2 regions of the Halomonas sp. KM007 genome follow, and region 2 is predicted to be linked to the other one. Evidence: predicted binding sites of a transcription regulator. Region 2 holds the regulator's gene; the other holds the start of a gene.

Region 1 (4,401 bases), 1.6 Mb from region 2:
CTGGCGCCTCAGGGGCGTTTTTGTAGGTCGCGTGATGGCCGAAGCGCTGCCTTCGCCCGGCGAAGGGCAAAGGCTTGGCGTGGGCTTGGTTGAGTTTGGTTGAACTTAGTGAGGAGGGCGCTGGCTGGCGTGAAGCATCTCACGTGCATGGGCCAGGGTCTGGTCGGAAAGTGTCACGCCGCCCAGCATCCTCGCCAGCTCGCTAATCCGGCCGCGTTCGTCCAGCAGCGCCATGTGGGTGAGCGTGGTGTCTCGCTTGGCGCGCTTTTCGATGTGCAGATGCTGGTGCGCCTGGGCAGCCACTTGAGGCAGGTGGGTTACGGTCATTACCTGGCCGTTTTCGCCTAGTTTACGTAGCAGTTGGCCGACGATTTCCGCCGTTGCCCCTGAGATACCCACGTCGACCTCATCAAACACTAGGCTTGGAATCGTCGAATGCGAAGCTGCCACTACTTGAATGGCCAAGCTAATGCGCGACAGCTCGCCACCGGAAGCGACTTTGGTGAGCGGCCGGGCGGGTTGGCCCGGGTTGGCGCTGATCAGGAATTGCACATGGTCCAAGCCCTCGGGGGAAGGCGTTTCGCGTGGGGTGACGTCCACGTCGAAACGTGCTTTGCCCATGGCCAGGAAGGCCAACTGCTGCTGCACCTCTTTGCCCAAGCGAACAGCAGCCTTTTGGCGTGCTTCGGTGAGCTGTTTGGCTTCGCTGCGGTAACGCTCGCGGTACTCGGCCACTTGACTGCTGAGAGCTTCTAAATCATCGTCGCTGGCTTCCAACTGTGCCACTTCCTGTTTGAGCTGGGCGTGCAGCGCGCAAATCTCCTCTGGGGCGACGTGGTGCTTGCGGGCAATGCGGTGTACATCGCCCATGCGCTCTTCCACCCATGCCAAGCGCTCAGGATCTAATTCAGTGGTGCTGGCTAAGCGGTGCAGCTCGCTGGCGGCCTCTTCTACCTGAATGCGGGCGTCGCTGAGCATGGTGAGCGTATTGGCAAGCGTGCCTTTATCGCTGCCGGGTAGGGCGCTGAGGTGGGAGTAGGCCTGGTTGAGTAGCGACAGCGCACCGCCTTCATCGCTTTCACAGCAGTCGGCGGCAAACTGGGTTTCGCGCAGTGTTTCTTCGGCGTGGGCCAGCGTGTGCTGCTCCTCTTCGAGGGTTTGCAGCTCTCCTTCTGCCAAGCCTAGCTGATCGAGTTCTTCAACCTGATAGCGCAGCAGCTGGCGTTTGGCTTCTACTTCGCTGCCCTCTTCGCTGAGCTTTTTCAGCCGACGGCGAACGTTGCGCCACTCACGGAATGTTTCAGCAAGCTGGTGGCTGCGTTCGCGTAAACCGGCGTAGTCATCCAGTAGCGCCAAATGCGTTTCTTCGCGCATTAAGGCTTGGTGGGCATGCTGGCCATGAATTTGAATCAGCTGCTCGCCCAGGGATTTCAGGTCGGCAATGGTGGCCGGGTGGCCGTTGATCCATGCTTTGGAGCGCCCGCTGGCGGTAACGACGCGGCGTAACAGGCACTCGTCGGTAGGCAGTTCCCGGGCCTGCAGCCACTCGATGGCGGCGGGCAGGTGTTGAATGTCGAAGCGGGCGGAAAGGTCGGTGCGCTCGCAGCCGTGGCGCACGCTGCCTGCGTCGGCACGCTCGCCCAGGCAGAGCCCCAGCGCGCCCAGCAAGATGGATTTACCCGCCCCGGTTTCCCCCGTGATGGCGGTCATGCCACGGCTGAGGTCGAGTTCAAGGCGGTCAACAATCGCGTAATCCTGGATCGCTAGCTGTGTCAGCATGAGGCCTCCTGAGGCGGTGCATCCCGAGTGCTGGATGCTTATCCAATAATTGTTGTTTTATACAGTAGTCGATAACTCACTTCAATGCCCCTCTTGAGATGGCTTTGATGGCCCCCATATAGCTTTCATCCGTGGTCTAAATCCCGCGAATCAACTCAGGTGGCCGCCAACGGCACCGCTACGTATTTCAGGAGCAAGGCATGGCTAAAGAACCGCAAACCCCGTTGGATGAAGAGCTGGCGCGTCAGGAGCAGGAAGCCGAAGTCACGGAGCCAACGGCAGAAGAGCGCCTGGTAGAAGGCGAGCTGGAAGGGCTGATCGATGACGATGCACCGCTGAAAGATAGCGCTGGTAGCCCCGAAGCCGACGTGCTGGCCGCTCAGGTAGAAGAACTCGAGCAGAGCCTGGCGGAAGCCAAAGACCAAGCGCTGCGGGCTGCTGCCGAAGCTCAGAATGTTCGCCGCCGGGCGGAGCAAGAAGCCGAAAAGGCGCGCAAGTTTGCCCTAGAGAAGTTTGTCAAAGAGCTGCTGCCCGTGGTGGATAGCTTGGAGAAAGCGCTGGAAAGCATGCAGGACGATGCGTCCGAGGCGCATCGCGAAGGTGTCTCCATGACCCTCAAGATGCAGCTCGACGTGCTGAGTAAGTTTGGCGTCGAAAGCATCGAGCCTCAGGGCGAGCCCTTCGATCCACAGGTGCATGAAGCCATGGCGATGGTGCCGAACCCAGAGCTCGACCCCAACACCGTGATGGAGGTGATGCAGAAAGGCTATCTGTTGAACGGCCGCCTCGTGCGTCCTGCCATGGTCGTGGTCAGCCAAAAAGCGAATTAAGCCGCGTTGACGCATTGCCGCAAAAAAAGCCCTTGAAATGCGGCAAGCGGCCCCCAAATAAAGGTCAACCCCGCGGGATAAGCCCGCAACTTGTTTAAAGAACAAATTTTTTAGTTTTGTAACAACTGAATTCGAGGTTTTTGCTATGGGACGCATTATTGGAATCGACCTGGGCACCACTAACTCTTGTGTGGCCGTGCTCGATGGTGATAGCGCTAAAGTCATTGAAAACGCCGAAGGCGGTCGTACCACGCCTTCCATCATTGCCTACACCGATGACGGCGAAACGCTGGTCGGTCAGGCGGCCAAGCGCCAAGCCGTGACCAACCCGGAAAACACCCTTTACGCCATCAAGCGTCTGATCGGTCGTCGTTTCAAGGACGACGTCGTGCAAAAAGACATCAAGATGGTGCCGTACAAGATTGCCGAAGCCGACAACGGTGACGCGTGGGTAGAAGTCAAAGGCAAGAAGATGGCTCCCCCGCAGGTCAGCGCCGAAGTGCTGAAGAAGATGAAGAAGACCGCCGAAGACTACCTTGGCGAGCCGGTGACCGAAGCGGTCATCACCGTTCCGGCCTACTTCAACGACAGCCAGCGTCAGGCCACCAAAGATGCGGGCCGTATTGCCGGTCTGGACGTCAAGCGCATCATCAACGAGCCGACTGCCGCAGCGCTTGCCTACGGCATGGACAAGTCTCGTGGTGACAAGACCATCGCGGTCTACGACCTGGGCGGCGGTACCTTCGATATCTCCATCATCGAAGTCGCCGATGTCGATGGTGAAACCCAGTTCGAAGTACTGGCCACCAACGGTGACACCTTCCTGGGCGGTGAAGATTTCGACCTGGCGCTGATCAACTATCTGGTCGACCAGTTCAAAACCGACAGCGGCATCAACCTGTCGGGCGACAACCTGGCCATGCAGCGTCTGAAGGAAGCCGCCGAGAAAGCCAAGATCGAGCTTTCCAGCGCTCAGCAGACCGACGTCAACCTGCCGTATATCACGGCAGACAACACAGGCCCGAAACACCTGAACGTCAAGGTGACTCGTGCCAAGCTGGAGTCGCTGGTAGAAGACTTGGTGCAGCGCTCTCTCGAGCCATGCAAAACGGCTCTGAAAGATGCTGGCCTGTCCGCGTCTGAAATCGACGAAGTGATCCTGGTCGGCGGCCAGACCCGCATGCCGATGGTTCAGAAGAAAGCGGCAGACTTCTTCGGTAAAGAAGCCCGTAAAGACGTCAACCCCGATGAAGCCGTCGCCGTAGGTGCCGCGATTCAGGGTGGCGTACTGGGCGGCGACGTGAAAGACGTTCTGCTGCTGGACGTCACGCCGTTGACCCTGGGTATCGAAACCATGGGTGGCGTCATGACGCCGCTGATCGACAAGAACACCACCATCCCCACCAAGAAGACTCAAACCTTCTCGACGGCGGATGACAACCAGACGGCGGTGACCATTCACGTCGTGCAGGGCGAGCGCAAGCAAGTGTCGCAGAACAAGTCGCTGGGTCGTTTCGACCTCTCCGACATTCCGCCGGCACCGCGTGGCGTACCGCAAATCGAAGTGGCTTTCGATCTGGATGCCAACGGTATCCTGAACGTGTCGGCCAAGGACAAGGCGACGGGCAAAGAGCAGTCCATCGTGATCAAGGCGTCCAGCGGCCTGACGGACGAAGAGATCGAGCAGATGGTTCGCGACGCCGAAGCCCACGCCGACGAAGACAAGAAGTTCGAAGCGCTGGTGCAACTGCGCAACCAGGCGGACGGCATGATTCACGCCACCCGCAAGACC
Region 2 (4,401 bases):
ACCTACCGCGGGATTCTTCAGCAGGCGCTGGTCTTCCTTGGTCAGGGTCTGGCCTTCCAGGTCGAGCATGACCGGGCCTAGAGGTTGAGTCATCGTACTGGGTCCAGGAAAAAGGGCGTCATTCTAGACCACCCGTGTGATCTTTCAAAATGTGGAGTATGCCAGCGGGGACAACGTCAATGCAGCCATACTGGCGTACCCGGCACAGCCCGTTTGAAAAGCCAGAGCAGGTCGGCATTACGTAGACGCACACAGCCGTGAGAAGCAGCAAGGCCCATGGGCTGGTCAGGGGGAGTACCGTGCAGGTAGATGTAGCGACGCTGGGAATCGACACGGCCGCCGCGATTGATACCGCGCTCCAGGCCACATAGCCACAGTATGCGGGTCAAGATCCAGTCGCGCTCGGGGAACTCGACCGCCAAATCGGCAGAGTAGACCTCTCCGGTCCAACGACGCCCCCGAAAGACCGCATCCTCGGGTAGCCCATCGCCAATGGCTGCCCGCACATAGTGCCAGCCCAGTGGCGTACAGCCACTGCCCTCCTCTTGCCCCACACCGGCTTTGCCCGTGGAAACAGCGCATTCGTGCTTTAGCTCGCGCCCCTGCCACCAGCGCAGGCGTTGGGCCTGGGTGTCGATTTCCATCCAGCCACCTTCAACGGGCGGCAGATCAGCCAACCTGGGCGTTTGCATGAGGCTTCTCATCCACGGTTGCTGCAGGCAACGGCATTGGCGCGCTCATGGCCGCCACCACGACGGGGCGCAGGCGTCGGATCAAGTCGCGTACCGTTACCTGCTCCTGATAATCCTTGGCGGCGATATCGCGCAGTGCATCCAGGCCAGACAGAGTGAAAATTACCGTGCCCAGCATGAAGTGCAGCCGCCAGAAGCGCTCGGCATCTGGCAGCTCGGGCGTTGCCCGGCGCACCAACTCCGTGAAGCGCGTGAAGACATCACCATACTGCTGCTGAATATAGCGACGCAGGTGTCCTTGCGCCTGGCTGTAAGCCAGCCCCAGCAGCCGCATGAACACTTTCAGGCTATGGCGCTCGGCAGGCACGGCCAGCACGGTGGTGGCCATGGTTTCCAGCAGCACCTCCAGAGGAATGGCCTGGCCTTCGTAGCGCGCTTCCAGCTCGTCCAGCGCAGTATGGAAGCGTTCGGAGAACGGGTCCAGGTAACGGGCAAATACCGCCTGTATCAGCGCTTTCTTCGACCCGAAGTGATAATTGACGGCAGCAAGGTTGACCCGCGCTTTACTGGTGATATTGCGCAGTGATGTTTCGGCAAACCCCCGCTCTGCAAAGAGCACCTCTGCCGTATCCAAAATACGTGTGACCGTATCCGACTGGGCCATAGCGCCCTCCCAAAACAGGTGTTTAAAACATGGCGATCGCGTTGGCGAATAGTATGCCATTCCCCCTGCTGGCTCAAACGATTATCCCGCTCGAGGTTCAGGCCGCGTGCCCCGGTACGGATTGCAACTCATCATGTACTGGACAGAGCAACATACTGTATACTTAAACACATACTGATTTTACGGACATGTAGCGACTGTCTTTTCACTGTTTGGAGTCTGATATGTCACGCCCACTCACCGCACGCCAGCAGCATGTATATGATTTTATCGTGAAGACCATGGGCGAGCTTGGCTACCCCCCTACCCGCGCCGAAATCGCCAAGGCGCTGGGCTTTCGTTCCCCCAACGCTGCTGAAGAGCATCTGCGCGCACTGGAGCGCAAAGGTGCCATTCGCATCATTCGCAATACGTCACGCGGCATTCGCCTGCCCAACCAGGAACCGCTCGACGCCACGCCCCCGGCAGCCGAGCCTACCAGCGCCGCCAACGATGCCACGCCCAACGGGCTGCCGGTCATTGGCGAAGTCGCGGCAGGCAGTCCCATTCTGGCAGCGGAGCATATCGACCGTTACTGCCCGCTCCCTGCAGAGTACTTCACCCCCAAGGCCGACTATCTGCTGCGAGTTCGCGGCCTGTCGATGAAGGATGTGGGTATTCTGGAAGGCGATCTGCTGGCGGTGCATCGTACCGACCGCGTGCGTGACGGTCAGATCGTCGTCGCGCGCCTGGAGGACGAGGTCACGGTCAAGCGTTTTAAACGCCAGGGGCATCACGTCACGCTGCTCGCCGAGAACGAAGACTTCGCCCCCATCGAAATCGACCTGAGAACTCAACAGCTGGATATCGAAGGCGTCGGGGTAGGCGTCATCCGAGGTGGCAACGGCCAGGCACTGGGTTAAAATACTGGGCTAGGACACTGGACCAAGCCACCGCCTACTGCATATCGATGTAACGATGATCGTTGAACGTGGCGACCCAGTGCGGGTGGTAGACCAGCAAGATACTCAGCAGCATGCCCGTGATGAAGGCTTCCGAGGGCATCAGCAAGGGTAAAAAGCGGGCATACTCCTGAGCCAGATAGATCGCTTCAGGGTCGGTGCCCGCCACCAGAATCAGCCCCACGGCCGCCAGCCCGCCTCCTAGCGTGGCCAGCGCAGCACCGAAAAAACCGCAGGCAAACAGAAACACCATCAGGTTGTCCGGCAAGCGGCGATCCACGATACGCCATACCACCCCCGTGATCACGGCGGGCACCAGTCCCGTCACCAACACGTTGGGCCCCAACAGCTCCCAGGCATTGCGCCCGATCACCACCATCGCCACGTTGAGCAGCAGGTTGCTGATCAAGGCCAGGGGCACCTTGAACACCAACGTCATCAGCACCGTGAACACCAGATGCAGGGTCAACCAATCGACCGCCTGGGCCCGCAGCTGCCACATCAGCATCACGGCAAGCGTCGCGGCCATCCAGCGATGCTGCAAACCGGTATCTTCCAGCAGCGGCTGCCAGGGGCGCTGCCAAAGCACCCACCCCAGCGCACCTGCCGACACCAGCCAGGTAGCCAGCAGTGCCCAGATGGCCAGCACGCTTTGTGCAAAGGACATGGCGCCCCTCCCCGGTGGGCGAGTTAGCTGAACACGACGGTCTTGTTACCGTGAATCAATACGCGATCTTCCAGATGCCAGCGCAGGCCGCGGGCCAGCACGGCTTTTTCCACATCACGGCCAAAGCGCACCAGGTCGGTGGGCGTATGGCAGTGGCTTACCCGATGGATATCCTGCTCGATGATGGGCCCCGCATCCAGCTCTTCGGTTACGTAATGGCAGGTGGCACCGATCAGCTTGACGCCACGCTCGTAAGCCTGGTGGTAAGGCTTTGCCCCGGCAAAGGAGGGCAAGAAGCTGTGATGAATATTGATGACGCGCCCGGCATAGCGCTCGCACAGCGAGGGGGGTAGTATCTGCATGTACCGCGCCAACACGACACAGTCGGCCCGTGCCGCATCGATCTGGGTTTGTACCTGCTCGAAAGCCGCCTGCTTGTTGGCTGGGTCCACCGGCACGTGGTGATAAGGAATGCCGTACCACTCGGTGAGCGAACGCATGTCGTCATGATTGGAAATGACGCTGACGATATCGCAATCCAGCTCGCCTGCCTGCCAGCGATACAGCAGATCCACCAGGCAGTGGGATTCCCGGGAAACCATCAATACCACGCGGCGGCGCTTCTGGGTGTCCACCAGTGACCACTGCATATCGAATTCGGCGGCGACGGGTTCGAACGCCGTGCGCAGCGCCTCGGCCGACATGCCCAATGAATCGGCGAGAATTTCGTAACGCATGAAAAAGCGACCCGTCTCCAGGTCGGAGTGCTGGCTGGCCTCGGTAATCGAGCCGCCCTGCTGGGCAATGAAGCTGGAAACACGCGCCACGATGCCCACCTGATCCGGGCACGACACAACTAAACGGTAATAATGAGACATCAATGAACACTCTTGCGTATGTAACGGCACGTTCGCCAGGGACTTACCTGCCGACAGGCAAGCCTCACCAGGCGCACTAGTGTAACGCAAGCGCTGCAACCAAGCACTGTGTGGTGCAGTGCCGCGATGATTGTTACAGGCCCCTCCCTTCCCGTATAGTTAAGAGATTACTTCCCAGGCTTTTCATGACCGATGCATCCACCACGCGTTCAACTTCGTCCCCGTCGCCGCCCGCCCCTGCACCTGCTTCCGCTAGGTGGATGCGGTGAAATTGGAATGAATCTTACGCTGTATGGATACGACGATCAGTGGATCGCCGTCGATTGCGGCATGATGATTCGTCAAGATCTGCCCAACTCGCCGCTGCAGGTACCCAACACCGACACCCTGCAGACCCTCGGTATTACGCCTGCCGCACTGTTCATCACCCATGGTCATGAAGACCACATCGGCGCCGTGGCCTGGCTATGGCCGCGCTGGGGCTGCCCTATTTTTGCCACCCCACTGGCGGCGGGTCTGCTGCGCCACAAGTTTGCCGAACACCAGCTCAGCAGCGCTG

Evidence for each region. Region 2 encodes LexA, which represses DNA repair genes until DNA is damaged. Its sites were predicted from a motif close to TACTGTNTANNTANACAGTA; they were not measured.
Region 1: a site for LexA is predicted at 1,827-1,846, ahead of recN (DNA repair protein RecN). Genes of this name have one in related genera too.

What each region holds. Positions count from the first base shown of each region.
Region 1 is NZ_CP136131.1:1,473,929-1,478,329, reverse strand. Features, by position in the region: gene recN (DNA repair protein RecN) at 106-1,779, opposite strand; gene grpE (nucleotide exchange factor GrpE) at 1,980-2,609, shown strand; gene dnaK (molecular chaperone DnaK) at 2,755-4,401, shown strand, end outside.
Region 2 is NZ_CP136131.1:3,564,727-3,569,127, reverse strand. Features, by position in the region: gene nagZ (beta-hexosaminidase) at 1-93, opposite strand, end outside; gene RVM27_RS16990 (L,D-transpeptidase family protein) at 177-692, opposite strand; gene RVM27_RS16985 (TetR/AcrR family transcriptional regulator) at 670-1,356, opposite strand; gene lexA (transcriptional repressor LexA) at 1,581-2,258, shown strand; gene RVM27_RS16975 (energy-coupling factor ABC transporter permease) at 2,293-2,964, opposite strand; gene purU (formyltetrahydrofolate deformylase) at 2,988-3,842, opposite strand; gene RVM27_RS16965 (ribonuclease J) at 4,119-4,401, shown strand, end outside.